DNA from 3 places in the Nisaea sediminum genome. Region 3 is predicted to be linked to each of the others. Evidence: riboswitches for the same ligand, from Rfam matches in the RefSeq annotation. Region 3 holds a riboswitch; each other region holds the start of a gene.
What was found. Region 3 has a riboswitch for thiamine pyrophosphate ahead of IG122_RS00645 (ABC transporter substrate-binding protein). Riboswitches for the same ligand answer to the same signal wherever they lie in the genome.
Positions count from the first base shown of each region.

Region 1: it holds a riboswitch for thiamine pyrophosphate, as region 3 does, so the genes downstream of both, IG122_RS04415 (ABC transporter permease) here and IG122_RS00645 (ABC transporter substrate-binding protein) in region 3, are expected to answer to the same signal.
Region 2: it holds a riboswitch for thiamine pyrophosphate, as region 3 does, so the genes downstream of both, thiC (phosphomethylpyrimidine synthase ThiC) here and IG122_RS00645 (ABC transporter substrate-binding protein) in region 3, are expected to answer to the same signal.

Region 1 covers NZ_JACZCQ010000002.1:188,294-198,340, reverse strand. The annotation lists gene IG122_RS04435 (Na+/H+ antiporter subunit E) at 1-358, opposite strand, end outside; gene prpB (methylisocitrate lyase) at 571-1,479, shown strand; gene IG122_RS04425 (branched-chain amino acid aminotransferase) at 1,593-2,453, shown strand; gene IG122_RS04420 (ABC transporter substrate-binding protein) at 2,501-3,442, opposite strand; gene IG122_RS04415 (ABC transporter permease) at 3,443-4,207, opposite strand; TPP riboswitch at 4,263-4,366, opposite strand; gene IG122_RS04410 (NAD(P)/FAD-dependent oxidoreductase) at 4,478-5,959, shown strand; gene IG122_RS04405 (acetoin utilization protein AcuC) at 6,031-7,131, shown strand; gene IG122_RS04400 (putative sugar O-methyltransferase) at 7,212-8,303, shown strand; gene IG122_RS04395 (DUF192 domain-containing protein) at 8,334-8,816, shown strand; gene IG122_RS04390 (CgeB family protein) at 8,828-9,700, opposite strand; tRNA gene IG122_RS04385 (tRNA-Pro) at 9,951-10,027, shown strand.
Region 2 covers NZ_JACZCQ010000008.1:102,194-112,240, forward strand. The annotation lists gene IG122_RS17805 (threonine ammonia-lyase) at 1-667, opposite strand, end outside; gene IG122_RS17810 (SDR family oxidoreductase) at 667-1,407, opposite strand; gene IG122_RS17815 (UxaA family hydrolase) at 1,533-3,080, shown strand; gene IG122_RS17820 (NUDIX domain-containing protein) at 3,100-3,588, shown strand; gene IG122_RS17825 (amidohydrolase family protein) at 3,598-4,536, shown strand; TPP riboswitch at 4,576-4,696, shown strand; gene thiC (phosphomethylpyrimidine synthase ThiC) at 4,813-6,609, shown strand; gene IG122_RS17835 (methyl-accepting chemotaxis protein) at 6,723-8,432, shown strand; gene IG122_RS17840 (hypothetical protein) at 8,490-8,729, opposite strand; gene IG122_RS17845 (methyltransferase) at 8,966-9,979, shown strand.
Region 3 covers NZ_JACZCQ010000001.1:131,211-141,257, reverse strand. The annotation lists gene IG122_RS00670 (MaoC family dehydratase) at 99-569, opposite strand; gene IG122_RS00665 (tartrate dehydrogenase) at 580-1,638, opposite strand; gene IG122_RS00660 (M48 family metalloprotease) at 1,776-3,011, opposite strand; gene IG122_RS00655 (hypothetical protein) at 3,011-3,400, opposite strand; gene IG122_RS00650 (CHASE2 domain-containing protein) at 3,397-4,887, opposite strand; TPP riboswitch at 5,111-5,213, shown strand; gene IG122_RS00645 (ABC transporter substrate-binding protein) at 5,295-6,410, shown strand; gene IG122_RS00640 (branched-chain amino acid ABC transporter permease) at 6,429-7,322, shown strand; gene IG122_RS00635 (branched-chain amino acid ABC transporter ATP-binding protein/permease) at 7,315-8,970, shown strand; gene IG122_RS00630 (ABC transporter ATP-binding protein) at 8,967-9,686, shown strand; gene IG122_RS00625 (orotate phosphoribosyltransferase) at 9,742-10,047, shown strand, end outside.

The DNA.
Region 1 (10,047 bases), on a different contig from region 3:
GAGTGAGGGTGATCGAGTTGGCGAAGGTCGTGATGCCGACATCTGTCTTCTGTGTAGCCTTCACGCGGATCATGCGTGGCGAAATCTCCATTTTCGGAGAAAGGACGATCTTGGCGACGTCGATATTCGCCTTGCCGATCTCCTTCGCCAGCCAGATCCAGTACTTGATGAGGCTGGGGCGCAGATTGACGGAAACGGGATTGCCGTCGATCCGGTCCATCCGGACCGCGAGCCAGACGCTGAGAACCAGAGACGCAACGCCGAAGCCGAGGACCAGTTTATGGTCGAGACTGATTGAACCTGAAAGCAGCATCCAGAAGGCGGCAAGACTCGCCCCCAGACTTAAGATGTGCCCCATCAACCCGTTCCCTCTCGTTCCTCTACCAGACTCGTTTACCCCGGCGGGCGGCGGTCTGGTGTACCAAGAACCAATCCGACAGCAAGCCGGCATTGTCAACTGAATGACGACAATGCAATGACACAGGGGCGGATCGGAGTGCAATCTCCGTCGCGGAAATATCCTGTTCCGCATTCCGACGAAGCGGCAAAACGCGTGGAGGCAATATAAACATGTCTTGGCTCTTGCAGGACGAGGCTGATCGTACAGCTGCCGGTGACCGCTTGGCCGCTCTTTGGGAGCGCCCGGGAATTGTCCGGATTCCTGGTGCCCATGACGCTCTCTCGGCGGTTATCGCGCGCGATACCGGGTTCGAATCGCTTTACCTCTCGGGCGGTGCTCTCTCGGCAAGTCTGGCTCTGCCGGATCTCGGCATGATGACGATGGAGGAACTCGTCGGGCAGGTGCGGAGCATCGTCCGGGCTTCCGCACTGCCGCTGGTGGTCGACGGTGACACGGGGTACGGCGAGGCTCTGAATGTGATGCGGCTTTGCCGGGAGCTCGAAGAGGCGGGGGCGGCCGCGGTCCAGCTCGAGGATCAGGTGCTGCCGAAGAAGTGCGGACATCTTTCGGACAAGCTGCTGAACGACCGGGACTCGATGTGCGCCAAGATCGCCGCGGCCAGCAAGGCGCGGCGTCATCTCCGGATCATAGCGCGGACCGACGCGATGGCGTCGGAGGGACTGGATGCTGCGATCGCGCGCGCTCAAGCCTATGTCGCGGCCGGCGCGGATGCGATTTTCCCTGAAGCGCTGACCGAGGAAGCGCATTTCCGAGCATTCGCGGAGGCGCTTGACGTGCCGCTGCTTGCCAACATGACAGAGTTCGGAAAGACGCCATACTACACGGCGGAACAGTTCGAGACCTGGGGCTTCAAGATGGTGATCTGGCCGGTGACCTCCCTCAGGGCTGCCGCCGGGATCGTGCGGGACCTCTATGCGCATCTTGCCGATCAGGGTAGCCAGGAGGGCTTCCTCGACCGCCTGATGAGCCGCAAGGATATCTACAAACATATCGGTTACAGTGAATACGAAGCCCTGGATGGGAGCATTGCGGCCAGTGTGGTTCCCGATACCGAGTGACTGACACCGGTTTTCCGCCGGAAAAATTGTCTCCATGACAAAGTTGCGATAGCGGGGTCGCAGCATATAGGTCAGAAATACTGTCCTGTTTTGTTGCTCGTGGAGACCGTAAAATGAAACAAATATTCTGGCGCAATGGCGAATGGCTATCAAACGAACCGATGGTCAGCGGACCGCTGCAGATTTCCTTCTGGTCCGGAAGTTCCGTTTTCGACGGTGCCCGAGCCATCAGAGGGGCGCTTCCCGACATAGCTCGCCATGCCGAGCGGGTGGTTAGTTCGGCAAGGGCCATGCTGCTCAGCCCGGGTCTTGATGCGAAGACCATCGAGGGGCTTTGCCGCGAGGCGGCGAGCCGGTTGCCGGCGGATACCGATTACTATATCCGGCCGATGTTCTACTCGACGGGTCAGGGCGTGGCACCGGAAGGCAACGATACCGAGTTCGTGCTTGCGGTCTTCGAAGCACCGCTTCCGGATCCGGTCGCAGGCAGTGCCTGCCTCTCCAGTTTCCGGCGCTGCGCGACCGATCAGGCGCCGACAAACGCCAAGGCAGGCTGTCTCTATCCAAACGGTCAGCGGGCCCTGAAGGAGGCGCGCGAGCGCGGCTTCGATTTGCCGGTGATGCTCGATCCGGACGGCAATGTCGCGGAATTCTCCACGGCGAATATCTGGATCGTGAAGGACGGGGTGGCGAAGACCCCTGCCGCGAATGGGACCTTTCTTGCCGGCATTACGCGCAAGCGCCTGATTGGCTTGCTGAAAAAGGACGGCATCCCGGTCGAGGAGGCGGTCCTTTCTCCTGAGGATCTCGCGAATGCGGACGAGATGATCGTCTGTGGAAATTTCGGGAAGATCCAGGCCGTCACGCGGTACGAGGAGAAGGAGATGGCTCCGGGACGGGTCTTCGAGCGTGCCCGCAAGCTCTATATGGATTTCGTCGACAGCGAACGGCAAGCGCAGGCCGCTGCCGAATGACGGCCTGCTCCCGCGCCCTGCTCAGGCAGGGCGCGGGAGCACGCAGGTCACTTCAGTTCCGTCGCGTAGCTCGCGACGTCGGGTGTCTTGCTGATCAATCCCGATTCGCGCATGAAGGCGGCGAAGCGCTCGTAGCGGCCGGTATCGAGCGCCGCCGGGCGGAGCGCGAAACGGGGCAGGGTATCGCGCCAGGCCCGCTTGTTCAGCTCGTCGTCCAGCTCCTTGCGTCCGTCGATGAAGGCCGTCCAGGCGTCGTTCGGATGGTTGACCAGATACTGGGTCGCCCGCTCGACGGCGGACAGGAACTTCTTCAGCCGCGGATCGCCGAGATTTTCCCTGTGGGCGATATAGATCAGCTCGTCGTAGGGCGGCACGCCTTCCTCCTCGACGAAGAAGGCCCGGCCGGGCTTCCCGACGATATCCATCTGGTTCAGCTCGAAATTCCGGAAGGCGCCGATCACGGCGTCGACCTGGCCCGAGATGATCGAGGGCGAGAGCGAGAAGTTCACGTTGATCAGCTCGACATCGGAGAGCGCGAGGCCGTGCTTCTTCAGCATGGCGCCGAGCAGCGCATCCTCGAAGCCACCGACGGAGAAGCCGACCTTGCGGCCCTTCAGGTCCGCGATCGACTTGATCGGACCGCTCTCGAGCGCGACCAGCGTGTTGAGCGGTGTCGCGACCAGGGTTCCGAAGCGCACCAGTGGCAGGCCTTCCGCGGCCTGGATGTGCAGCTGCGGCTGGTAGGAGACGGCAATCTCGGCCTTCTTCGCGGCAACCAGTTTCGGCGGATCGTTCGGATCGGCTGGCGCGATCAGTTCGACCTCCAGACCTTCTGCGGCAAAGAAACCCTTTTTCTCGGCGACGATCAGCGGTCCGTGGTCCGGATTGACGAACCAGTCGAGCAGGACGGTCAGCTTTTCGGCGGCACTGGCCGGGCCTGTGCCGAGCGTGACGAGAGCCAGCAGCAAGGCGGCGGTGCGGATGAACATTCAAAATCCTCCGGTAGCGGTAGTGGGCCGGGCTTCGCCGGCTTGCCAGGGCATCGCGGCCCTGAGCAGGAAATCGATCCCGTAATAGAGCGAGACCGCCAGGATCGAGAGGGTGAAGAGAGCGGCGAACATCAGGTCGATCTGCAGACGGGCATTGGCATGCAGCATCAGGTAGCCGAGCCCGGAACTGGAGCCCACCCATTCGCCGACGATGGCGCCGATCGGCGCGACGGCGGTCGCCACACGCAATCCGGACGCGAAGGCGGGCAGCGCGGCGGGCAGGCGGACATGCAGCAGGAGATCAAGCCGTCCGGCACCGAGCGTTCGGGCGCAGTCGATGAAAAGCGGGTCGGTGCGCCGCAGCCCGTCGAACATGGCGGCTGTCACCGGAAAGAAGATGATCAGTGCCGCCATCGCGACCTTCGAGGCCATGCCGTAGCCAAGCCAGAGGACGAGGACCGGCGCCAGGGCGAAGACCGGCACGGCCTGGCTGATCACGAGCACCGGCAGCAACCAGGGTCTGACGCGCGCCGACCAGCTCAACATCAGGGCCGCCGCCGCACCGAAAACCGTACCGAGACCGAGGCCGAGAAGGATTTCTGCCAAGGTCGTCCCGGCATGCCCGAGAATGAGGTCCGAGCGCTGCCAGAGCGCGTCCGCGACCGGCGCGGGCCCCGGCAGAATGTAGGGTGGTGCGCCGCTGAGGCTGACGACGCTCTGCCAGAGCGCGAGCAATCCGGCGAAGATCACGAGCGTGCGCATCATCGGCACTCTGCGCACATGTCAGGACGTTTTGTCGGTGAAGTGCGCGGCCGTGTGCCGTCAATCATCTGGCTCTCCCTCCGCCGGCATTACCCGGATCAGGTTAAGGGTCGTTCCCTCCGGAACCTCTCAGCCGCCGACGCGGCTCCCCTGAACGCGGCAGATAATGGGCGAGCTTCGCGGTGAAGGCAAGCGGACGATACCGCTCCTCTGGATGACGGCGCCGAAGCGCGCTACCTAGAAGGCCGGGAAACATATTTCTGCGGGGATCATGTGAGCGACGCCGGACCGCCCATCGGACTTGAAGCGCTTGAAGCGCGGGTCCGCGACGATCTCGGGTGCATTTCCTATCCCGACGCGAACTGGATCCCTGAGCGGACCGGACCCGACGGGCACACGGCGCTCGACGTGCTTGTCATCGGCGGCGGACAGGGCGGCCTCGCCATTGCCCACGCGCTGAAGCGGGCGCGGATCGAACGCGTGCGCATCGTCGATCGTGCGCCGGAGGGGCGCGAGGGGCCGTGGATGACCTACGCCCGCATGCCGACGCTGCGATCGCCGAAGCAGGTCAACGGTCCGGACCTCGATATTCCATCCCTGACCTTTCGCGCGTGGTTCGTGGCGCAGCACGGAGAGGTGCGTTGGGTGGAACTGAACAAGATCTGGAAAGAGGACTGGGCCGCCTATCTCCTCTGGCTCAGGCGCGTGCTCGAGATCCGCATCGAAAACGGCGTTTCGGCGGAACGGATCTCGCCGCTGGTGTCCGGAGACCTGATCTCGGTGGATCTTGTCGAAACCGGATCCGGGGCCCGCGAGACCGTCTTTGCGCGCAAGGTCGTCATCGCGACCGGTATCGAAAGCCCCGGCAAATGGTGGACGCCGCCCGAGATTGCCGCGCTGGACCGGAAATACTGGGCGCATGCCTCTGAGGACATCGATTTCGAGTCCTTGAAAGGACGGCGCGTCGCGGTGCTCGGTGCCGGCGCGTCCGCGTTCGACAATGCGGCGACGGCGTTGGAGGCTGGGGCGGCTCGCGTGACGGTCTGCTGCCGGCGTGAGGAACTGCAGAGGGTTCAGCCGTTCAAGTGGCTGTCGTTCCCCGGATTTCTCGGCCATTTCGCCGAGCTCGACGACCCCTGGCGTTGGCGATTCATGAACCATCTGCTGACCCTCCGCGAGGCCTTTCCGAAGGAGACCTGGGAGCGCACGGCGCGGCACGACGCGTTCGAGCTCTTGACGGGGGCGCCCTGGCTTTCCTGCGATGTGCGGGACGGACGGGTTGAAATCGTCACTCCGAAGCGGAAACTTGAAGCTGACTTCCTGATCGTCGGGACCGGTTTCGATATCGATCTTGCGGCCGTTCCCGAATTCTCGGACATAGCGGCGCATGCCGCCCTCTGGCGCGACCGGTTTCAGCCGCCGGCAGGGGAGGAGAACCCGAGACTGGGACGCTACCCCTATCTCGATCCCACATATGCGTTTCAGGAGCGCGAACCTGGAACTGCCGGATGGCTGCGGCATGTGCGGCTCTTCACCTTCGGCGCGACGCTCAGTTTCGGGCCGTCGGGCTCCTCGATCAATGCGATGAAATTCGCGGTGCCTCGACTCGTCTCCGGCATCGTGCGCGACCTCTTCACGGAGGATGTCGCGCAACACTGGGACAGCCTGAAGGCATATGATCTGCCCGAATTCCTGTTCCCCGGGGAGGATGGGCAGGCTGCACCACAGAAACCGGTCATCGGCAGGATGGCATGAGCCTGTTGACCGCCGATAAAGGGCCTCAGCCCGGAGCCTTGATCCCGCCTGCGTTTCCGCAGCGGCCGGTCATGATCGGGAGCGAGATCTACCGGCGTTCGCGCTACGGCGTGAAGCATCCGCTATCCATCCAGCGCGTGACGCCGGTCATGGATCTCGCGCGCGCACTGGATCTGCTATCGGACGATCTCTTCATCGACAGCCCTGTCGCCTCTCCGGAGGAACTTTCACGCTTCCATGCGCCCGATTACATTGCCGCAATCATGGCGGCCGAGCGGGACGGGCGGGTCAGCGACGAGGTCAAGGAGAAGTACAATATCGGCCGTGCCGGAAACCCGGTCTTTCCGGAGATCTTCAGCAGACCGGCGACGGCCGCCGGCGCCTCGCTGCTGGCCGGCCGGACCCTCGCGTCGGTCGAACGCGGGACCATACATTCTCTCGCCGGCGGGACCCATCACGGGCGCCGGGACATGGCGTTCGGCTTCTGTTTCTTCAACGATCCGGTGCTCGGCATTCTGGCGATGCTCGACGGCGGGCTCGGCCGCATCGCCTATATCGACCTCGATGCCCATCACGGCGACGGTGTGCAGGATGCCTTCCATGACGAGGACCGGGTGCTGACCGTCTCGATCCACGAGGACGACCGCTGGCCGCGTACCGGTTCTGCCGTGGACCGCGCCGGCGGCATGGCGCGGAACTTCCCGGCGCTGAAAGGCCTGAACGATACCGAGTTCCGCTATCTGATCGAGGAAGGCGTGGTTCCCGTCGTCGAGGCATTCGCTCCGGAGGCGGTTGTGATCCAGAGCGGATGCGACGCGCTTGCGGACGATCCGCAGAGCAAGCTGGAGCTGTCGAACAACGCGCTCTGGGAAGCGGTTTCCCGCCTCACCAAGCTCGCACCCCGGGTTCTGGTGGTTGGAGGAGGGGGCTACAATCCCTGGGCCGTGGCGCGCTGCTGGACCGGCATATGGGCGACACTCAACGGCCATGATCCGCGGGACATCGAAATCGGTCCGGCGGGAGAGAGTATTCTGCGGGAGCTGTTCTGGAACCACAGCCGCGGCCGCAACCCGCCGGAACATTGGTTCGCGACCCTGGCCGACCGGCCGAACGAAGGAGCCGTCCGCTCCGAAGTGATCGACCTGGCGCGTCTTGTCAGGCATCCCGACTGATGGTTCTTGCGCTAGCTGGAAGGCCGCCTGCAAGGTCATGCGTCCGCCTGTGTTCCCCGATCTGAATTGAGCAAGAACGTATGAATTCGGACCAGACCATCCTGATCGCTCCGACCTCGCATCTCCCGGATCAGCCGGTGCTTCGAGAAATGCTGAAGGATTTCGAAGCGGCGAAACAGATCGGCGAACGAAGTGCGCGCGGCGCGCACTGGGATATCTTCCGCCCGGATTTCGACAGGTTGATCCGGACCGAGGCGCTCTGGCCGAGGTTCCGGCAGATGGGCGTGAGCTACCGTTTCGACGACAGTTTCCATACCGGGAACGGACGCGGGAAACGGGAGATGCTGCCGTCCTACGCGGTGCTCGAAGAGGCGAAGACCTGGCGCTTCGACGGACGGGCGGTGCAGATCCGGATTGCCGATTTCATGGCGAAAGTCACGGGACTTCTGAGTTGGGAGGAGGTCGCGTTCCTGTCGGAATGCAGCATCGGAAACCCACCGGCTGTTCCGATCGATGGCCGGGATATGAAGGCGGACTGGAACGACATCAGTCAGGTCTTCTTCGCGGTGCAATTGAAGAAACTCTTCGACTTCGGGACGGGGGGCAGCGCGGCTCGCCCGGTCTATCTTGAGATCGGCGCGGGGTACGGATCGCTCGCCGCGAAGCTGCGGAAGCTTATCCCGGATCTGCAATGCATCCTTCTGGATCTTCCGGAAGTGAATGCGGTGCAGCGCTACTATCTCAGCCAGGCGGAGCCGGGGGCGGCGATACTTGGCGCTGGGAGCGCCCGGGACGATATGGCGGCAGCTCTCGAGCGTGCGGATTATCTCCTGCTTCCGGCCGCGCTGGCGGAACGGGTGCCGGAGGGATACGTGGATCTGGCGGCGAACATCCGCAGTTTCATGGAGATGCCGGTATCCGTCGTTACAGACTATATCCGCACCGTGGAGCGGGTGGCGAAATCGAACGGGCAGTTCTATTGCGTGAATGCGCTGGAGAAGAGCACATCGGGGGATGTGGTGCGGCTCGCGGAATATCCCTTCGATGAGAGCTGGTCCATGGTCTCTCCACCGATGCCGCTGCCCTGGCAAACCCACATCGTGGCGCTCTCGCTGCGTCGCGGACCGCCGGGCGACGGTTTCCGTGCCGCGCTCGCTTCCCTGACCGCCTAGAAACTTCTTGCCTGACATCTGGACGAAACGATGAAACAGCACCCCACGAGCAGCTTCCGAAAGTTTCTTCGCGTCATCCTGCTCGGATTGATCGCGCTTGGAGCGGCGGGACCGGCGAACGCGACGGACGGCACGTCGCGACTGGTGATCCTGAGCGGCGGACAGGAGCATGTTTTTTCTGTCGAGGTCGCGGATACGCCGGAGGCGCGGGCGCGCGGCCTGATGTTCCGCAAGGAACTGGCGGATGATGCCGGCATGCTCTTCATCTATCCCGGAAAGGCCAAGGTTTCGATGTGGATGAAGAACACCTATGTCAGCCTCGACATGCTGTTCCTCGACCGTGACGGAACCATTCTTCATATTGCGGAGCGGGCCGTTCCGCATTCGACCGACGTCATATCCTCGCGGCTGCGGGTGAAGGCGGTTCTCGAAGTCGTCGCCGGAACCGTGGCGCGGCTCGGTCTGAGGGAAGGGGATCGCGTCGAGCACGCCACGCTGGAGCCCGCGCGCTGATCCGGTCCCGATCAGTGTAGCTTTTCGAGGGCCTCCGCCAGCAGCACAGTCATCGGATGGCGCGCCGCGATATCATAGGCTTCGCTGCCGTCTTCGATCCATCTGCCGGCGCCGCATGCCTCGAGGCAGCCTTCGATCAGGGCGTCGCGATCCGGGAAGACTCTTGCAGCCTCCAGATAACCGTCGGGATCCTCCGTCGCGTCCGACAGCGGCATGATGGCGTTGTTGGCGAGATAGACGACGCGCTGCGGGCTCGCGTGCCGTCCATGCGCGAGGTTCAGGTTCACCTTTGCCAGCGCGGCGCGGGAATTGCGGACCAGGTCGTCGGGTGCATTGGACGCACCGGCGTTTTCAGTGGTCACGACCTTGAGGCCCCGTGCCGAAAGCGTTTCGAGGACCCGCTTCCGGTCCGGATAGGCGGATGTGTCGCCGAAGAAGAAGACGTCGATCGGTCGCTCCTTCAGAGAGGGAATCTCCGAGACAGCCGGATGAAAGCCGTAACGCAGATAATGGGCGCGCTCCGTCAATGGTGCGTAGAGAGGAACGTCCTGGCGAAAGAGACAGAGGACGGCGGCGGCATTGCCGACAAAGCGCCTGAATTCCTCATCCGTCTGATCCTGGCCCGGCTGCGTCAGATGGGAAAAGCCGTCGAACAGCTCGACACCGAGCACGGCATAGCGAACGCCGCCCTTGATCATGGCGTCCGTCAGTTCCTTCAGGCGGAAGGCCATCGGCGGCGCGATGAGATTGAGGGCGCCGGCCTCGATGGCGTTGTCCGAGACCCGGACCTGATGGCCGAGGTCCGTGAGGCTCGCATAGAGAAGCTGATAGAGGTTGCGGTAGAGATTGAAGCGGTTCCCGATATTCACGATGTTGATGAACACGCTTGTTCTCCGTCACGGACGTCGGCGATTGCTTGGGCGGCGGTAAGGGGCGGCCTGAACTCGTTCCGCCTGCATCCGGCTCCGCACGGTTTTAGAATGAGCGGAGGCGAATTGACAGTGGCCGCTTGCCGTTCTGTCACGTCCGCAGCCGCCGAACGTTGTTGTCTCGGGGACAATTTCGGGAGCGCGGAAATGAACTGTTGCGCGGGATTGACGGAGAAGTTAGGAATTCCGCGCTTTTGAGCCATGTCGGGGTGTAGCGCAGTCTGGTAGCGCATCTGCTTTGGGAGCAGAGGGTCGGCGGTTCGAATCCGTCCACCCCGACCATCATCACTTTGTGAGGCTGT
Region 2 (10,047 bases), on a different contig from region 3:
GGCCAGCCGCGCGGGCTGCATGATGGGTCGGGGCGCCGGTCGGCTCGACACCGATCACGCGGATGCCCGGTTTCAGCAGTTTCGCGGCCGTCGCAACGCCGGCGATCAATCCGCCGCCGCCGATGGCGACCACCAGCGTGTCGATCTCCGGATTGTCCTCCAGCATCTCGAGCGCGATGGTGCCTTGCCCGGCGACGACCCTCGGATCGGCGAAGGGATGGATGTAGGTCAGGCCCTCGGCCTCTGCCCGCGCCAGCGCAGCCTCGTTTGCATCGTCCCAGACCGCACCGTGGACGATCACCTCGGCGCCCCACTCCTTCAGCTTCGCCGCCTTCGCGGGCGGCGTGCTTTCGGGCAGGAAGATAACAGCAGGACAGCCGCTCATGCGGGCGCCGAAGGCGACGCCGAGGCCGTGATTGCCGCCGGACGCGGTGATCAGCCCGCGCGCCTTTTCCTCATCCGTAAGCGACATCACCGTGTTCGTCGCGCCGCGCACCTTGAAAGAGCCGGTCGGCTGCAAGTTCTCCAGCTTCAGCAGCAGGCGCGCGTCCGGCGCCGGATCGCTTTTCAGCGCCACGGCCTCGAGGGAGGGCGTCCGGCGGACCTTGCCGCGGATACGGGCGGCGGCGGCGTCAAAGTCAACGCGGGTAAGAGATTGAGACGACATCAGTTCAGAATGCCTCCGTCGACGATAAAGAATTGGCCTGTTGTGTATGCGCTTTCGTCCGAGGCGAGATAGAGCACCATGGCGGCGATCTCCTCGGCGGTGCCGAGCCGGCCAAGCGGCTGGCGGGCGATGAAATCCTTGCGCGCCTGGACCGGGTCGTCGAAGGCGTTGATCCGGCCGTCGAGCGACGGCGACTGTACCGTGCCGGGGCAGACCGCGTTGCAGCGGATGCCCTGCTTCAGGAAGTCCGCCGAGATCGACTTGGTGAGCCCGAGCACGGCGGCCTTGCTGGCGCCGTAGACGCAGCGCGCCGGGATGCCCTTCAGGCTGGAACTGACCGAGGACATGTTGATGATCGAGCCGCCGCCGTTCTCCAGCATCGCCGGCAGGAAGGCGCGGCACATGCGGAACATCGCCTTGACGTTCAGGTTGAAGGAGAAATCCCAGTCCTCGTCGGTTGTGTCGAGGATGGTGCCGTGATGGACGAAGCCGGCGCAGTTGAAGAGCGCGTCGAGCGCGCCGATTTCTTTGGCGGCAGACGTCACCGCCACGTCGTCCAGCACATCGAGCTTGCGCAGGGTGACGCCCGGGAGGCCGTCGAGCGCGGCCAGCGCGTCCATGTTGATATCGGTCGCGATGACCTCTGCGCCCTCGCGGCTGAAGGCCTCGACGGTGGCCTTTCCGATACCCTGGGCCGCAGCTGTTACCAGCGCTTTCTTGCCTTGCAGACGCCCTGCCATGATGTCTCCCCGTTTTGATTTGATTATCGCTCATCAGTAAGCATCGGAATTCCGCGCGGCAAGCTTTTGCGAGGCACCGGTGCTGAGCTATCATCGCAGCAATCATCATGAGGGAGATGCATGTGATGGCCGAAGCAGACGCAGGCCGCGGCGGCGACAGACTGACGGTCCGGCTGAACCCGGCGGACAACGTCGTCACGTCGCGCACCGAGATCGCGGCGAACACCAAGATCGCGGAAGAGATGGTGGCGACGCTCGCGCCGATCCCGCGCGGCCACAAGATCGCGACCCGGCGCATCGGCGTCGGCGAGCCGGTGAAGAAATACAATCAGGTGATCGGCTTCGCGACCGCCGACATCCGCCCCGGCGAGCATGTGCATACCCACAACGTCGCGATGAAGGATTTCGAGCGCGACTACGCCTTCTGCATGGACCGGCGCGACACCGACTACGTGCCGGAAAAGGAGCGCGCGACCTTCGAGGGCTTCCGCCGCAAGAACGGCAAGGTCGGGACGCGGAACTATATCGGTATCCTGACCAGCGTGAACTGCTCGGCCTCGGCGGCGAAATACCTCGCCGACGCGGTGACGCCGGAACTGCTGGTGAAATACCCGAATGTCGACGGCGTGGTGGCGCTGAGCCACGCGACCGGGTGCGGCATGGCCGATACGGGCGAGGGCTACGCGAACCTGCAGCGGGTGCTCTGGGGTTTTGCCGGGCATCCGAACTTCGCCGGCATCATCATGGTCGGGCTCGGCTGCGAGGTGAACCAGATCGACTTCCTGCTGGAAGCGAACCAGCTCGAGCGCGGCCCGCGCCTGCGCACCATGACGCTGCAGGAGACCGGCGGGACGCGGAAGACCATCGAGAAAGGCCTCCAGCTGATCGAGGAGATGCTGCCGCTCGCCAACCAGAGCCGGCGCGAGACCTGTCCGGCCTCGGAACTGACCCTGGCGCTGCAATGCGGCGGCTCGGATGCCTATTCCGGCATGACCGCGAACCCGGCGCTCGGCTACGCCGCGGACCTGCTGGTCCGTCACGGCGGCACCGCGGTGCTGGCGGAAACGCCGGAAATCTATGGCGCCGAGCATCTCCTGACCCGCCGCGCCGTCAGCAAGGAGGTCGGCGAGAAGCTGGTCGAGCGCATCAAGTGGTGGGAAGAGTACTGCGCGCGCAATGGCGGCGAGATGAACAACAATCCCTCGCCGGGCAACAAGGCGGGCGGTCTCACGACCATCCTCGAGAAGAGCCTCGGCGCCGCCGCCAAGGGCGGGACCACCAACCTCACCGGGGTCTACAAGTACGGAGAGAAGATCGACACCAAGGGCTTCGTCTTCATGGACAGTCCCGGCTACGATCCGGCGTCGATCACCGGACAGGTCGCGAGTGGCAGCAACGTCGTCGCCTTCACCACCGGGCGCGGCTCCTGCTACGGCTGCAAGCCGGCTCCCTCGATGAAGCTCGCCACCAACTCCGCCATGTACGAGCGGATGTCCGAGGACATGGACATCAATTGCGGCCCGGTCATGGACCAGGGCGTCTCGATCGAGGAGATGGGCACGCAGATCTTCGAACAGGTGCTCCGCGTCGCCTCTGGCGAGAAGACCAAGAGCGAGCGGCTCGGCATCGGCGATCACGAATTCATCCCCTGGCAGATCGGGGCGGTGATGTGAGTATCGGGAAGATCCGGTCGTGAATGATTTCGAGGAGAGCTATCTCGGTCAGCTTCGCAAACTGATCGGAAACCGGCTCGTCCTGATGCCGGGCGCGCGCTGTGTGATCGAGGATGCGGACGGCCGCGTTCTTCTGCAGCTGCGCGGAGACATGAATGTCTGGGGGCTGCCCGCGGGCTTCTGCGAGGCGGGGGAAAGCGCGCTCACGACCTTGGTGCGGGAAGTCGCCGAGGAGACCGGTCTGACCGTACTCGATCCGGTGCCTTGGGGACATTCCTCCGATCCGGAGACCAACTTTCTGACCTACCCGAACGGCGACCGGATCCAGGGCTTTGGACTGGATTTCGTCGCCCGTCGCTGGGAAGGCACGCCGACTGCCGATGGCGAGGAGACGCTGGCGCTTGACTGGTTTGCGCTGGACGATCTGCCCGAGATGCTTCCCTCCCACCAGGTGACGCTTGAGTATTTCGCACGTTACCGGGAAACCGGCGTCTTTCAGCTATTTTGAGGGCGTCTCATGTCCTTTGAAGCCTTTCTTGGCGAATTGCGTTCCGATGCGGACGAGTGGGCGAAGGTCGCGCCACCGCCGGGTGCCGTCGATTGCGAGGTGACCATCACCAGTCTCGACGGCGAGGAGGCGCTCGGCGGGCTGCCGGAACATCCTCCGCATGTCTATCGTGATCGGCAGGAGGAAATGGGGCTCGCCCGTGTCGTGCTGTTCCAGCCGGACGCACCGGAAGCGGATGCGGAGTTTCTGCTCCGGGCGAAGGAGGCGCTCGCGGCGTCGCCCGACGGTCTGGTCGAGGATTGCGTGCGCGCCTTTGCGACGCTCGGCCCGGGGGAGGATCCGAAGCGTCTCGCCGATCTGTCCGGGGCCGGGATCGACGGGCTTCGCCTCTGCATGTTGCGCGGGCGCCTGACCTGTCCCTGGGACGAACTTGACCGCCACGTCCGCCACACCCACGACCTGACCGGCTGGAACCGCGAGATCTCCCTCGACGGTTCCGACCTGCACGACCTGGAACAGATGATGCGCGACTGGCCGGGCCAGACGATCCTCTCCGACTGTGGAGGTTTCCGATTTTCCCGCAGCCTGACCCAGCCCGGATTCCGGGCGCTCCGCCGCCTGATCGACCGGGGCCGTGTCTGGGTCAAGCTCGCACGCCCGTATGCAATCTCGAAGATCGGGGTGGCGGCGGATGCGGAGGTCCGGGCGCTGGCCCGGGCCCTCGCCGACTGGGCGCCGGAACGGATGCTCTGGGGCAGCGGCTGGCCGCATCTTGATCGGGAGCACGAAGCCGGCGGTGATGAGGACGGCCAGGATGCCTCCGATCGGACGATGCTCGAATTGCTGGCCGAATGGGCGCCCTCGAAGGGCGTGCGCACGCGCATCCTGCTGCGCAATCCGGAAGAACTGTACGGCTTCGCGACCTGGCCCGTGGCGCCGGACGACTAGCCGCGCATTGACAAGCCGTCCCTTCGCCTCCCATCATCGCCTCATCACCCGGGGGGTCCCGACAAGGGGCTGAGATATTGCTGGCTCTCCCGAGCAGCGCAGTGACCCGACGAACCTGATCCAGTTCATACTGGCGTAGGGACGGTGCGCGCTTCGGAGCACTTCTGAACGAGTGCAGGCGGACAGGGACAGCCCCTCGAAACACCCGAAGCCATAGCCCCTCACTCCGCGAACTGGGTCTCCAACGCCCACGCGAGCTGAGGAGGCTCCGAGCCGATGAATGCCATCCACCCGAAAGTGACCACCGGTGCGCTGCCCGCGTCCCGCAAGATCCACGTGCCCGGCACGCTCCACCCGGAGATCCGCGTGCCGATGCGCGAGATCGCTCTGCACCCGAGCGCCGGCGAGCGGCCGGTGATCGTCTATGACGCCTCGGGTCCCTACAGCGATCCCGCGGCAGAGATCGATATCTCGAAAGGCCTCCCCCGGCTCCGCGAAGACTGGGTCGCGGCGCGCGGCGATACTGAGTGCTACGCGGGGCGGCGCGTGCAGGCGATGGATAACGGTTTCGCCGAGGGTGCGCGGCTGACGCCGGAATTCCCGGTGCGCCATGAACCGCGCCGGGCGACAGGCGACCGGGCGGTGACCCAGATCGCCTATGCCCGCGCGGGGATCGTCACGCCGGAAATGGAGTTCGTCGCCATCCGGGAGAATCTTGGCCGTGCCGCAGCCAAGGAAGCCTTGGAGCGCGACAGAGAAAGCTTCGGCGCCGAAATCCCGGATTTCGTCACGCCCGAGTTCGTGCGCGACGAGGTGGCGCGCGGGCGGGCGATCATCCCCGCCAACATCAACCACCCGGAGAGCGAACCGATGGCGATCGGCCGCAATTTTCTGGTGAAGATCAACGCCAATATCGGCAATTCCGCCGTCACCTCCTCCATGGAGGAGGAGGTCGAGAAGATGGTCTGGGCGACGCGCTGGGGCGCCGACACGGTGATGGACCTCTCGACCGGGCGGAACATCCACAATATCCGCGACTGGATCATCCGGAACTCCGCCGTCCCGATCGGCACCGTCCCGCTCTACCAGGCTCTGGAGAAGGCCGGCGGCATCGCCGAGGAGCTGACCTGGGAGCTCTACCGAGACACGCTGATCGAGCAGGCGGAGCAGGGCGTCGACTATTTCACCATCCATGCGGGCCTGCGCCTGCATCACGTGCCGCTCACCGTCGATCGGGTCACCGGCATCGTCAGCCGCGGTGGCTCGATCATGGCGAAATGGTGTCTGCATCATCACCGCGAGAGCTTCCTCTACGAGCATTTCGAGGAGATCTGCGACATCTGCCGCGCCTATGACGTCTCCTTTTCCCTCGGCGACGGGCTGCGCCCCGGCTCGATCGCGGACGCCAACGACGCCGCCCAGTTCGCCGAGCTGGAGACCCTCGGAGAGCTGACCAAGATCGCCTGGGCGAAGGATTGCCAGGTGATGATCGAGGGCCCGGGCCATGTCCCGATGCACAAGATCCGGGAGAACATGACCAAGCAGCTCGCGGTCTGCGGCGAGGCGCCGTTCTACACCCTCGGCCCGCTCACGACCGACATCGCGCCCGGCTACGACCACATCACCTCCGGCATCGGCGCGGCGATGATCGGCTGGTTCGGCACGGCAATGCTCTGCTACGTGACGCCGAAGGAGCATCTCGGCCTGCCCGACCGGGACGACGTGAAGACCGGCGTCATCACCTACAAGATCGCCGCACATGCGGCTGACCTCGCCAAGGGCCATCCGGCGGCGAGGAGGCGGGACGATGCGCTCAGCCGTGCCCGTTTCGAATTCCGCTGGGAGGACCAGTTCAACCTCTCGCTCGACCCGGAGACGGCGCGCGGCTTCCATGACCAGACCCTGCCCAAGGAGGCGCACAAGCTTGCGCATTTCTGCTCCATGTGCGGGCCGAAATTCTGCTCCATGCGGATCAGCCACGAGATCCGGGGCGAGGCGCAGAAGGAAGGCATGGCGGCGATGGCGGAGAAATACCGCGCCGGCGGCGATCTCTATATGCGTACGCGCGAATAGGGGGCGCCGGCGGCCGTTCGCCGCTTGGTAAGATAAAATTTACCTTAAAGATTTTATGCTGCGCGCAACCCCCGCGTGACGGGGGAGTCTTTGTCCGGTGGAGAGGGTTTGCAATGCTGTCCGGCTTGAGTGTGCGTAGCAAGGTGACCGCGGTCACCATTCTTCTTGTCATCGTCGCGATGCTGGCGACGGCGTTTTCCTCGATCTTCCTCATCAGCTCCTATGTCCAGGAACAGGCTGCCCGCGCGCAGGGTCAGAACCTGAACACGGCCGCGCTGCTGCTGGAAAAGACCTATGGGCAGCTGAAGGTCGCGCGGAAAGCGGACGGGCTCTCGCTTTCCTGGGAAGGCTCCATTCCGGCCTTCGAGACCCATGACGCGATCGACACTGTCGGCCTCGCGACCGGCGAGACGGCGACGATCTTCGCCTGGGACGAGGAAAGCGGGGACTTCTGGCGCCGGACCACGAACATCAAGAAGGATGACGGCAGCCGCGCGATCGGCACCCCGCTTGGCAAGACGGGGCGCGTCTTCCCCATCGTCACCAAGGGCGAGACCTATCGCGGCGTCGCCACCATTCTCGGCAAGGATTATTTCACCCTTTACCAGCCGATCTTCTCCACGACCGAGACATCGAAGGTGATCGGCATCCTCTATGTCGGCGTCGGCAAGCAGGCGATCGCAGCGATCGAGCAGGAGCTGACCATCAGCCTGCTGACCCTGATGGTCGTCGTCGCGCTGGTGACCGCCGGCCTCGCCTTCGTCGTCATCGGCGCCATCATGAAGCCGTTCCCAGTGCTCCGCGAGATCATCCAGCGCTTCTCGGCCAACGAGATGGACCGGGACGTGCCTTATCTCGAGCGCCGCGACGATGTGGGCGATCTCGCCAAGGCCGTCGAGACCTTCAAGGCCGCGACCCTCGAACGCCGCCGCATCGCGCAGGAGAGCGCGGATGCGCTTGAAAAGGCGAGCGATGACCGCAGGCAGATGCGCATCCGCACCGCCGACGAGTTCGAAGGCACGGTCGCACGCACGGTCGAGCAGGTTGCGGACGCGCTCCGCGCCTTCAGCGGCTCGGCGGACGGCATGGCGGCTTCCGCCGACGACGCGAAAGCCAAGTCGTCCGTGGTGGTGTCGGACAGCGACAGCGCCGCCCGCAATATCCAGACGGTGGCGTCCGCGACCGAGGAGCTGACCGCCTCGATCTCGGAGATCGGCCGTCAGGTCTCGCAGGCCTCCGATGTCGCCTCCGGCGCTGTCCGGCAGGCGGCCGACACCAACGGCAAGGTCCAGGGCCTCGCCGAGGCGGCGCAGAAGATCGGCGAGGTCGTCGGCCTGATCACCGAAATCGCGGAGCAGACCAACCTTCTGGCGCTGAACGCGACCATCGAGGCCGCCCGGGCGGGCGAGGCCGGCAAGGGCTTCGCCGTCGTCGCCTCCGAGGTGAAGAACCTCGCCAACCAGACCGCGAAGGCGACGGAGGAGATCTCCGCGCAGATCCAGGGCATCCAGTCCTCGACCAGCGAGTCCGCCGACGCGATCGCGGCGATCACCCAGACCATCGAGCAGGTCGACCAGATCGCCAGCGCGATCGCCGCGGCGGTGGAGCAACAGAGCGCCGCGACGCAGGAGATCGCCCGCAATGTCGAGGAAGCCTCCGCCGGCACCGCCCGGGTCTCCTCGACCATCTCCGAGGTCTCGCAGTCGGTCCACCAGACCGGCGACGCCGCCTCGAAGATCCGCGACGAGACCCGGCGTCTGACAGGCGATGCGGATCGCCTGAAGGAAGAGATCCGCCAGTTCCTCACGAGCATCCGCGACTAGGCACGCCGGCTCACCTGTCCGCCCTCTCCTCGCAAGGGGAGAGGGCCTCTCTTTCCGCTATTTCGGATCGTGATCCGCGTAGACGACGAGCCGCCAGAGTATGTCGCCGAGCGCCTCGTCGTGCTGGTGGTGGTTCTGCGGCGGCAGCGGGTCGCCCTCGTTCGAGGCCACCTCCCTGCGGCAGCCTTCGCAGCGGTAGATCCCGGAAAAAGGCGCCGTGTCCGCCGGCCGGTGCAGGAAGTCGAACGCGTCTTCGTCGGTTTTCACGAGATACCGATCGTCCTTGTAGAGTGCCATCGCGGCCTCCTTTCGCCATCGGATTGCATCATGGTTCAACCGATGGGCGTGCAGGTCAAGCGATGCGTCGCGTCTGTGGGCCGGCCGCGCGAAGATGTTTGCGCTGCAGCAAGAATTGCGCGCTGCCACGACCCCTAAGCCCATGTCCCGCCTTGGAAAACCCCAGCCGTTTTGCCTCTTTTGTCGTTATCGGATAAGTTATGTCGATAAAACGATAAACAGGAGAGGTTTGGACCATGACGCTGCTCACCAAAGCGGAAGAGATATCCGACATCGCCTTCGGATTTATGGGGTCGAAGGCGCTTTTCGCTGCGCTGCATCATGGCATTTTCACCGCCCTGAAGGACGGCCCGCTCTCCGTCGAGGAGATCGGCGAGGCGACCGGACTCCACCCGGACCGGGTCCAGACCCTGCTGACAGCGCTCGCCGCGCTCGATGTCGTCTCCTCAGAGGACGGCCGTTTCGCCAATTCGCCGGCGGCAGAGGCGTTCCTGGTGAAGGGGGCGAAGTACGATTTCGGCGACTATCTCCGCCTTCAGGTCGACCGGCAGATGTACGGGCTGCTCGACCAGATCGAGGACGCGATCGCCAACAACCTGCCCGACGACGCGACCAGCTCCTACGCCCAGTGGTTTTCCGATCCGGAGCAGGCGAAGCTCTATTCGAGGAGCCAGCATGCGGGCTCCCTCGGTCCGGCGCGCGGGCTCGCAAAGCAGATCGATCTCTCGCAGGCTAAGAAGCTGCTCGATGTCGGCGGCGGCACCGGTGCCTTCGCCATCACGCTCTGCAAGGCCTTTCCGGACCTGACGGCCACCATCGTCGACTTTCCCAACGTCGCCGATCTCGGCGAGCAGTATATCGAGAAGGCCGGGCTCACCGACCGCATCAAGTACATCCGCGGTAATGCGCTCCGCACCGACTGGCCGGAGGGGCAGGACGCGATCCTGATGTCCTATCTCTTCTCCGGCGTGCCCGGCGACGAGCATGAGAACCTGCTGAAGGGCGCCTGGAACAAGCTGGTCCCCGGCGGTCGCCTGCTGATCCACGATTTCATCGTCACCGCCGACCGCACCGGCCCGAAGCTCGCGGCGCTCTGGCAGCTCCAGCACACCGCCTTCACGCCGGAGGCACGGTCGCTCGACGACGCGTGGCTGCAGGAGGAACTGGAGGCGACCGGTTTCACGCATGTGAAGGTCGAGCCGATGATCCCGGGCATGACCATGCTCGCGGAGGCGGTGAAGCCGCGGTAACTTCGGCGTGAGTGTCGCCGGAGCCCGGGAATATTCAGCTCCGTCTTTCGTAAGTGCTGTGCCTCTTC
Region 3 (10,047 bases):
CGGGCCAAATTTTAGACAAGCGCAAAAATTTTCGAACGGCTCGGATTTTTTTTATCCCCCGCGAAAAGCGAGCTCACAGCGCGTTCAAATGAGCAGATTTACAGACATTGGCCGTTCGCATTGTCTCTTCGCCCGACAATCTGCGGGCATTCCATCGTCATGACCGCCTCGTCGTGCTGGTTGTAGGTGGTGTATTTGAAGCGCACGAAACCGCGGTCCGGCTTGGAGCGGGACTCCCGCTTTTCCAGCACCTCCATCTCGACGCGCAATGTATCGCCCGGCCGCACCGGCTTCAGCCAGTGCAGATGGTCGATGGTCCCGGCCCCGAGATTGGTCGCCTGCAGCCCGTTCGCCTGCCAGGCGAGCCGGAAGCTGACGGCAAGAGTCTGGAAGCCACTCGAGATCACGCCGCCGAAATGGCTCTCCTCGGCGTCCGGCACGCTGATGTGGAACGGCTGCGGGTCGTACTGCCAAGCGAACTCGATGATCTCGGCTTCGGTCATCGTCTTGCGCTGGGAGCCGAGGACCTGGCCGATTTCCAGGTCCTCGAAATAGACGGGGTTCTGCATCGTCCGCGCCTCAGACCGCCGCGGCGATGGCGTCGCCGAGATCCTTGGTCGAGGCCTGGCCGCCGAGATCCGGCGTCTTCGGCCCGCCGCCCGAAATCACCGCCTCGCAGGCCGCAACGATCGCGTCGGCCGCGTCCTGATGACCGTGATGCTCCAGCAGCATGGCGCCGGACCAGATCTGCCCGATCGGATTGGCGATGCCCTTGCCGGCGATATCCGGGGCCGAGCCGTGCACCGGCTCGAACATGGAGGGGTATTTCTTCTCCGGATTGATATTGGCCGAGGGCGCGATGGCGATCGATCCGGCCACCGCCGGGCCGAGATCGGAGAGGATGTCGCCGAACAGATTGGAGCCGACCACGACGTCGAACCAGTCCGGATGCAGGACGAAATTCGCTGTCAGAATATCGATGTGATACTGGTCCGTCTTTAGCTCCGGATATTCCTTCGAGATCGCGGCGAAGCGCTCGTCCCAGTAGGGCATGGTGTGGATGATGCCGTTGGACTTGGTCGCCGAGGTCACCTTCTGCTTGCCGGTCCGGCGGCAAAGCTCGAAGGCATAGCGCATGACACGGTCGGTGCCGAGGCGGGTGAAGACGCTTTCCTGCATCGCCATCTCCCGCTCCGTGCCCTCGAAGAGCCGGCCGCCGATGGCGGAATATTCGCCCTCGTTGTTCTCCCTGACGACGTAGAAATCGATGTCCTCCGGCGTCCGGTTCGCGAGCGGGCAGGTCATGCCCTTCAGCATGCGGATCGGCCGCAGGTTCACATACTGCTCCATCTCCCGGCGGATCGGGATGAGCAGGCCCCAGAGCGAGACATGGTCCGGCACGCCCGGAAAGCCGACGGCGCCGAGGAAAATCGAGTCGAACGCCTTGAGCTGCTCGATGCCGTCGTCCGGCATCATCTTGCCGGTCTTGTGGTAGCGCTCGCAGCTCCAGTCGAACTCGGTGAACTCGTACTCGATGCCGAACTTGGCGCCCGCCGCCTCCAGGACCTTGATGCCTTCCGGGATCACTTCCCAGCCGATCCCGTCCCCGGGAATGACAGCGAGTTTCAGTTTCGACATTTGGGCCTCCTCCGCCTCATCCGTTTATTTGGCCGGCATGATAGGCGGAGGACACACGATCCCGAAAGCGTCTCGGTGACGCGGGCTGTCTTTCCGGAGCGGAACAGCGCCACCGAATTGACGGCGGCGCCCCGCGCCTATTTCTTCGCGTAGGTCTTGAGCAATGTCTTGGCCTCGACGCTCGCCATGAAATTCCGGTAGAGCTCGGCATCGGCCTTCGGACCCTTACCCTGCTTGACCCCGAACTTTGCGGCGCCCCGCTTGTAGTGCACGGCGAAATAGTTCGCCATGAACTGACCGCGCGCCTGCCCCGAACGGTGCGTGTGCTCGGTCTCCTCCTTGATCGACAGCACGCTGTCCTTCATCGCGCCGCCGAAGCCGTAGGACTCCTGCCCGCTCTCCTGCTTGCTGTCGGAACCGCCGAGGCCGGAGAAGAAACTGGCAAAGGACGCTCCGCCTTCCTTGCTGGTCTCGGCATTCTGTTCGTCCGCCGTCTGCGAAGCCGCGATCCGCTGATCGGCGTTCTCCATCGAACGGCGCACCGCCATGAAGGAGATGCCCTTGGTCTCCCAAGCGGAGACGGTATCGAGTGCGCCAGTCACGTCTTTTGCACCGTAGCCGCAACTCCGCAGGATATCCGCACCCAGCATGTCGGCCTGATCTTCCTGGAACCGAAGCGCCGCATTCTTCATCCGGTCCCCTTCCATGCCGATGCTGAGCACCGCACTCGCGTTCTTGAGGCCGGAGAATAAATTGCTTCCGACGGAACTGAGGAATCCGCCGTTATCCACCTTGGCGATCCGCTGCTCGACGTCCTTTATCGGATCTTCGTTATGCTGCATCACCACATGCGCGTATTCGTGCGCGATGAAGAACAGGATGTGCTCCGGGTCCTTGACCCGCGCAAAGAGGCGGGGATCGATCAGGATCAGTCCGCTCTTGCGCGCTTCGAGCACGAGCGCACCGCTCTTGTCCTTCGGCCGGTGCGCGATCTTGAAGGTGACCGCCACGCGCGGCAGGTCCGCCTCCAGCCGCTCGAGGCAGGCACCAAGCAGCTTGCCGAGAAATCGTTCGGTTGCGGGTGCGGGGATGATCACGTTCCCGCTCTTCAGCGCGTCGATCTCGTCCGCCGCACGCATTTTCTTCAGCGCCGCGGGATCGAGATTCACATGGCTGAACATCTCGCCATAGACCCGGATCAGCCGGTCTTCCGGCAGCTCCTGATCGAGAAGCTCCCAGCTTTCCTTGCCGTTCTTCTCGACCTTGACCCACCGGTCGCCGGTATTCTCGTCGGTCCAGATCTCCTTTTCCGCCGACAGGGCCGAAGCGGCCGTGCCGATCAGGATGGCGCATGCCAGGATCGCGCCCCTCATTACTTCGTACATCCCGCGCCGAAACCACGCCCGGTGCCGCTCGCGGCCGCCGAAGCAGAGGTAACCTTGGTGCGGCAATTCTCCTGGAACTCCTCATCGAGATTGGTCTCGACATCCTCCGCGTAGATCAGGAATTTTCCCTCGCCGGGGATCTGAATCACATAGCCGGCACCGTCCCCGACCGTACCCTCGATAGCGATATGCTTGCCTTCGAGCTTGACGCGAAGAACGGATTTGACCGGTTCCTGCGTCTGGGGATCGAAGAGATTGAGTTCCTTCGGAATGACTTTGGAAACATGCGTCAGCTTGCCCGCGGCAACCGCGCCGGAAGCAAGGAATGTAGCGGCCACGATCCCCGCGGCCATGCGAGCGAATATGAAGTGCTTCATAATGTTTCTCCGGATAATTGGCGACCGGCCGGATGCACGGCGGGAAACACCGTCGCCCGGAACAGAAAATCTTCCAGTCGTTTCAGGTAATAAGATCCCGTGAGACCACGGGCGGCCGCGATCAGACCGTAAAGCCCGAACAGATTGGCCGGGGTAAGGCGCAGCCAGAAAACCTGCGCGATCGCAATCAGAATGAAGACGCTCAAGTAGAAGCCATTGGTGGTGCAAAAAAGCACGAAGCGGCGGCGCAGCGGCCGATCTTCGCGTTTCAGAAAACGTCCTTCCGCAAATGACGCAAAAGCATGAACGGTCGCCAGCAGAACGAATGCCAAATGGTCGACAAAGTCGGTATCGACCGTTAGGGAACGCAGAGGCTCGGGCAGGAACGGCAGAGTCAGATCGAGCCGCATCCTCAGATAGTCGTTACCGTGGAGACGCAAGTTCTCCAGAGCCATCGCGTGGCGGTACCCCGAGGAAACCGGCGGATTGACCGGCGGATCGACAAAAACCGAAACCCCGAAAAGAGCCTGGCTGTAGATCACATCCCTGCCGACGATGCGGTCCTCCAGCCCGACGGCAGTTTCCTTGCTCGCTTCCGCCGAAAAACCGTCACGAAGCAGGTTCGTTACGGATATCAGCGGCATGTAGGGACATATCTCGTCGGGCCGTTCCCCGAACATGATCAGTTTGCCCATGGCGGCTTGCAGAACATCCCCCTGGCTCTGCTCCGCCGCCGAGTATGTGCAACCTTTTAGAAATTCGTTCTTCTGCGAAGGCACCAGCCCCCATTCGATCTGCATCGATTCCCGAAAACCGTCATCGAGCGCGAGAAAGGCGTCCGCGTTCGCTCCGCAATCGCCGACAAGACAGGCATCCCTATAGAGGCTGAAAGCAGGCGATAACAGGTGCCCGTCGCGGAGGTCATAGGCGAGCTCTCCCAACGGCGACGGGTCGAGCCGCGTCGAAACCCCGATCGTGAGATTGCGCAGCTCCTCCCGCTGCTTCTTCCACTTCAGAACCGGTACATAGACCGGAACCTTCTCGGCCGCGTAGCGCCGGAGAACCGCCACGAGGCTCTCAAGCGACGGATCCTCGCGCCGGTCGATGAAGAAAAAATCGACGAAGACGGCTCGCGGACCGTAATTCAGTATTTCATCCAGAATGCGCGCATGATTTCCGTAGGAAATCGGCCAGAGCCAACCGTGCCGGTCGAGATCCTCGTCATCGACGAGTACCAAAGGCACGCTCTCACGCTCGGACGTGTCATGGAACGGAGATGTCAGCTGGTTCACAAGCTGGTAGGTGAGGCGGGAGGAAACCGGCCCAAGTCCGAAAAAGCTGGTATGCAAACCGTAGAGGCCAAAAGCCAGGATCAGGGAAAGCCGGATCAGTCTTCTGTCGAGCCAGCGCGGGCATTTCGCCGGAAAGCGGGGACGATAGTCCCGCAGCAATTCAACGAACAGCAACCTGGTGACACACAAAGACATATGCACTCACCTTTCGTGAGCTCTTCCAACAATCTCCTCAATTTTTCCGCGCATCTAAGGTTAACAAATTATGGCGAACTCGAAAGAAATTTCTCTTTCAACTTTCGGAAAATTCACCCTCTTTCTTTGCAAATCAACGTGATAAAGCCTCAAAAAATTTCGGGCTGCCAGTATCCTGCAGGGTGTTCCTTGACAAACTCCGGGCCGGTCCGCAGGTTGGGCGGAAGTGATGCTGGGGTGTTCCGGAGACCGTTCCGGAACTGAGAGGATACCCATCGAACCTGATCCGGGTCATGCCGGCGCAGGGAGACGTCACCGGACCCGATCTCCGGGCCCACTCGTCGCTTTTCCTCTCCCTGGCCGTGATGCAAGCCGTTCGCGTGAACGGATCGATTGGAGTGCCGGGAATGTTCCTGAAGAAGACCGCCATCGCCCTCGCCGCCATCCTCGCAACCGCAGGCTCGGCCCGCGCCGAGACCGTGCCTGTGCTCGTGCCGATCACAGGGTTTCTCTCGCTCGAGGGGACTTCGCAGCGCAACGGCGCGGTGATGGCCATCGATACGCTGGGCGCCGCGGAAGGCCTGGAAACCGAGGTGACCGATACCGGAACCACGCCCGAAGGCGCGGTCACCGCCCTCCGCCGCGCGCTTGCAGACGAGCCGAGCGCGGCGGTTTCCTCCATGCTCGGGACGCAGATGCTGGCGATGATCCCGGTGGCCGACCGGGCCGGCGTGCCGCTGCTCACCGTCTCCGGTACCGCCAGGATCACAGAGCTCGGCAGCCCGAACGTCTTCCGCTTCTTTCCGGGCGACAGTGTGGTGAAGGTCGCGCAGGCGCGATATGCGGTCGAGAAACTCGGCGCCAGGCGCCCCGCCCTGCTCTATCAAACCACCGCCTACGGCCAGAGCGGCGCGGCACACCTGAAGGAAATCCTCGCTGGTCTCGGAGCACCGCTGGTGTTCGAGGAAGCCATCGATATCTCGGTGAAGGACATGCTGCCGGCGCTGACCCGGATGCAGGCGGCCGAACCCGACATTCTTCTGCTGCATCTCCATTCGGGTTCCACCGCTCTCGTCATCCGGCAGGCGCGCGAAAGCGGGAACATGTTCCCCGTGGTCGCCGGCTCCGCGATGCACCAGCCGACCACGGCCGCGCTGCTGGAGCCCGCGCAACTGAAAGACGTCTGCGCCGAAAGCGCCTCCTCGCCGATCTCCGAGCCGGTCGGCCCGGTCGCCGACTTCACCGCCGAATACCGCAAGCGCTTCGGGATCGAGCCCGACGCGTTCGCGCTGGCGCAATATGACGGTGCCGCCATGCTGGTCGCCGCAAGGGCTGCAGGGGCGAAAAGCGCGGATGAAGTGCGCGACTGGCTCGCCGCCAACAGCTTCGACGGGCTTGCCATGACCTACAAGTCCGACGGCAAGGGCAACATGGCGCATGACGCGGTGGTGGTCTGCTACGATGGCAAGAGCCGCGTTCCGGCGATCGCGAGCCGGTACGAGAATGTCGACCGCACCAATTAAAGAGCCGAGACTTCCTGGATGACGTCACTCGCCCTCGCGCAGATCCTGCTGAACGGCCTCGCCCTCGGCGCGGCCTACGCCCTGATCGCGCTTGGCTTCGTCATCGTCATAAACGCGGTTGGCGCAGTGAACTTTGCCCAGGGCGAGCTGGTGATGGCGGGCGGCTTCACAGCGATTGCCCTCGCGCCCCTGGTCGGCGAGGCAGCAGGTTTCCCCGGTCTCCTGCTGCTGCCTCTGGTCATGCTCCTGATGGGCGGGTTCGGAGTCGGCTTCGCGCATCTCGCCTATTTCCCGCTCCGTCACCGGCCGCAGGTCGCCGTCTTCATCAGCACCATCGCCATCGGCCTGGTGCTGCAGCATCTCGCCAATGCCGTCTTCGGCGCCGCGCCGCGCGTCGGCCCGCCGCTGATCGCGGGCGACAGCCCGACCGTCGGAGGTCTCACCCTCTCCCTGCAGCAATTCGCGGTGCTGGGAAGCGCAGCCCTTCTGGTCTCCGCCACCGGCCTTTTTCTCGGCAGGACGCAGACCGGGCGACGCATGCGGGCGGTGGCGCAGGACCCGGAAATGGCCGCCGCCATCGGCATCCGCCCGGCCCGAATGATCACCCTCTCCTTCGCGCTGGCCGTCGCGCTCGCCGGCGCGGCGGGGCTGCTGCTCTCGAACCAGTTCTTCGTCAGCCCGAACGACGGCGGCCTTTTCATGCTGAAGGCCTATATCGCGGTGACCATCGGCGGCTGGGGACGGCTCGACGGCGCCGTGCTCGGGGCGTTGCTGATCGGCCTTTTCGAGACCCTGGTCGCCGCCGTCACCTCCTATCTCGTCGCGGAAGCCCTGCTCTACGGCGTTCTCCTCGCTATGCTCGCCTTCCGTCCCCAGGGACTGCTGCCGGAACGGGCCCGCGCCCGTGTCTGAGCGCCGCTCGCTGCTGCTCCTCGGCGGCGGCGCCGCGCTCGCGGTCCACGCCGTCGCTTTCGCCGGAGGCTACGGCCATGATGTGCTGACCCGGGCCGGGATCTATGCCATCGCGGCGATCGGCTACCAGCTCGTCTTCGGCCGGCTCGGCGCCCTCTCGCTCGCACAGGGCTGCTTCTTCGGGCTTGGTGCCTATGCGGCCGCCCTGACCGCGCTCGAACTCGGTCTCGGCTTCCCGCTCACCCTGATTGCCGGAACCGCCCTGCCGGTCCTGCTCGCCGCGCTGATCGCGATCCCGGTGCTGCGCCTCGCCTCACACTATTTCGCCCTCGCGACTCTCGGCATCGCGCAGCTCGCTCTGCTCGCGGCGACCAACTGGACCGAAGTGACCGGCGGCGCCAACGGCCTCTTCGGCGTACCTCCGGCCTCGCTCGCCAGCATAAAGATCGGTTTCGGCCTGCCGCTGACAGCCCTCGTCTGGACCTGCGTTGCCGTCTCGCTCTGGGTCTCTCATCGTCTCACCGCGGGGAGGCGCGGCCTCGCGGTCGAGACCCTTCGCGCCGCACCGAGCGCGGCGGCCGCCCTCGGTATCGACGGAGCCGCGATACGCTTCCGTTTTTTCCTGGCGAGCGCCGCTTTCGGAGGTTTCGCCGGTGCCTTGCAGGCCCATGCGGTCGGCGTCGTCTCGCCCGACGTGCTCTCCTTCCACATCCTGGTCCTGCTGCTGGCGATGACGGTGATCGGCGGCCGGGAATCCCCACTGGGCGCCATACTCGGCGCCTTGCTGCTGGTGCATCTCCCGGAATGGTTCCGAGACTTTGCGGATTACTATCTCGTCGCCTACGGCGCGGCCCTGCTCGGAGCCATCCTCTTCCTGCCGCACGGTCTCGCCGGGTTGCTGCCGGAGGGGCGGACGCGCCGGACCAAATCGAAGGTCCCGGCTCCGCGACCGCTCCGCCACGCGGCGCTTTCCATGGAACATGTCACGAAGCATTTCGGCGGCGTGGCGGCGCTCGACGACGTATCGATTTCCGTCGCTCCCGGCGAGATTGTCGGGCTGATCGGACCGAACGGATCCGGCAAGACGACTCTGGTCAACCTGATCGCCGGGATCGAGAAACCCGGCGCCGGCCGCGTCCGTTTCGGCGACGAAGATCTGACAGGCCGCTCCCCGGACCGGATCGCCCGCGCGGGGATCGCCAGGACGTTCCAGCACCCGCAGATCGCCCCGGCTCTCACGCTGCGGGAGAGCCTCGAAGCAGTCGCCCCCTGCGATACGGAAGCGCTGCTCGCAAGGGTCGGCCTCGGCGAGCGCGCGGACGATCTTGCCGAACGCCTGCCGCCCGCAGGGCAGAAGCGTCTCGAGATCGGGCGGGCGCTCGCCACCGGCGCCTCGCTGCTCGCACTCGACGAGCCGGCGGCGGGCATGAACGACGTCGAGCGTGCAGACCTTGCATGGCTTCTCAAGGCTCTCGCTGCTGAGGGACATGCGATCCTGCTTGTCGATCACGCCATGGATTTCCTGCTCCCGCTCGCGGACAGAGTGGTGTGCCTCAGCGCCGGCCGGATCGTCGCCGAAGGAACGCCGCAGGAGGTCGTGCAAAATCCGCATGCCGTCCGGGCGTATTTCGGGGAGAGCCCGTTATGAGCGTCGCGCTGCTTGAGCTTCGCAACGTCTCCATCCTGCGCGGAGGCGGTCTCGCCGTCGACAACCTCGATCTTTCTGTCTCCGCCGGAGAGATCGTCGCCCTGCTCGGGCTGAACGGCGCCGGAAAGTCGAGCCTGCTACGCTCCATCATGGGCCTCGAGCCGCTTGAGGCTGGCTCGATCCGGTTCCGGGACCGCGATCTCGGCCCGCTCGAGACGGCCGGACGGGCCCGGCTCGGCATCGGCTATTGCCCCGAGGGCCGGCGCCTCTTCCCGGGCATGAGTGTCTTGGACACCCTGCACGCCGCCTCCAGAGCCACCGCCAGAGAGCGTGACAGACGGATTGAAGAGATCACGCGCCTCTTCCCATTGCTCGATCACATCCTGGAGCAGGAATGCTGGCGCCTCAGCGGCGGCCAGCAGCAGGTGGTCGCCATCGCCCGCGCGCTGATGTCCGACCCGGATGTCCTGCTGCTCGACGAGCCTTCCCTGGGTCTTGCGCCTGTGATCTGCCAGGAATTGTTCCCCACGATTCGGCGCTTGGCAGATAGGGGGAACGGCGTCTTGCTGGCGGAACAGAGCCTCACCCATGCACTGTCCGTCGCCGACCGCGTTGCCGTGCTGCACAGAGGCCGGCTGGTGCTCGACGCACCGGTGGGCGACGTCTCTCACGATCGCTTGAAACATCTGCTGCTTTCCGAGGGTGAACACGGCTGAGGCTTCGTCTATGCTCCGGGCGTTTCAAATCGCCTGCCTTGGGAGCCCCCCGTCGATGGACGAGAGCCAGACCCCCGATTTCCGCCAGAGCATCGCCGAGACCGCAGCCAATATCCTGCTCGAGATCGAGGCCGTGCATATCCGCCCGGAAGAGCCCTTCACCTTCACCTCGGGCCGTCTCAGCCCGGTCTATGTCGATTGCCGGAAGATCATCTCCTTCCCCCGCGCGCGGAAGAAGCTGATGGAGATGGGCGTCGAACTGCTGGCCCAGAAGGCCGGGTTCGAACAGTTCGACGCGGTGGCCGGCGGCGAGACGGCAGGCATTCCGTTTGCCGCCTGGATCGCCGATCTGCTCGGCCTG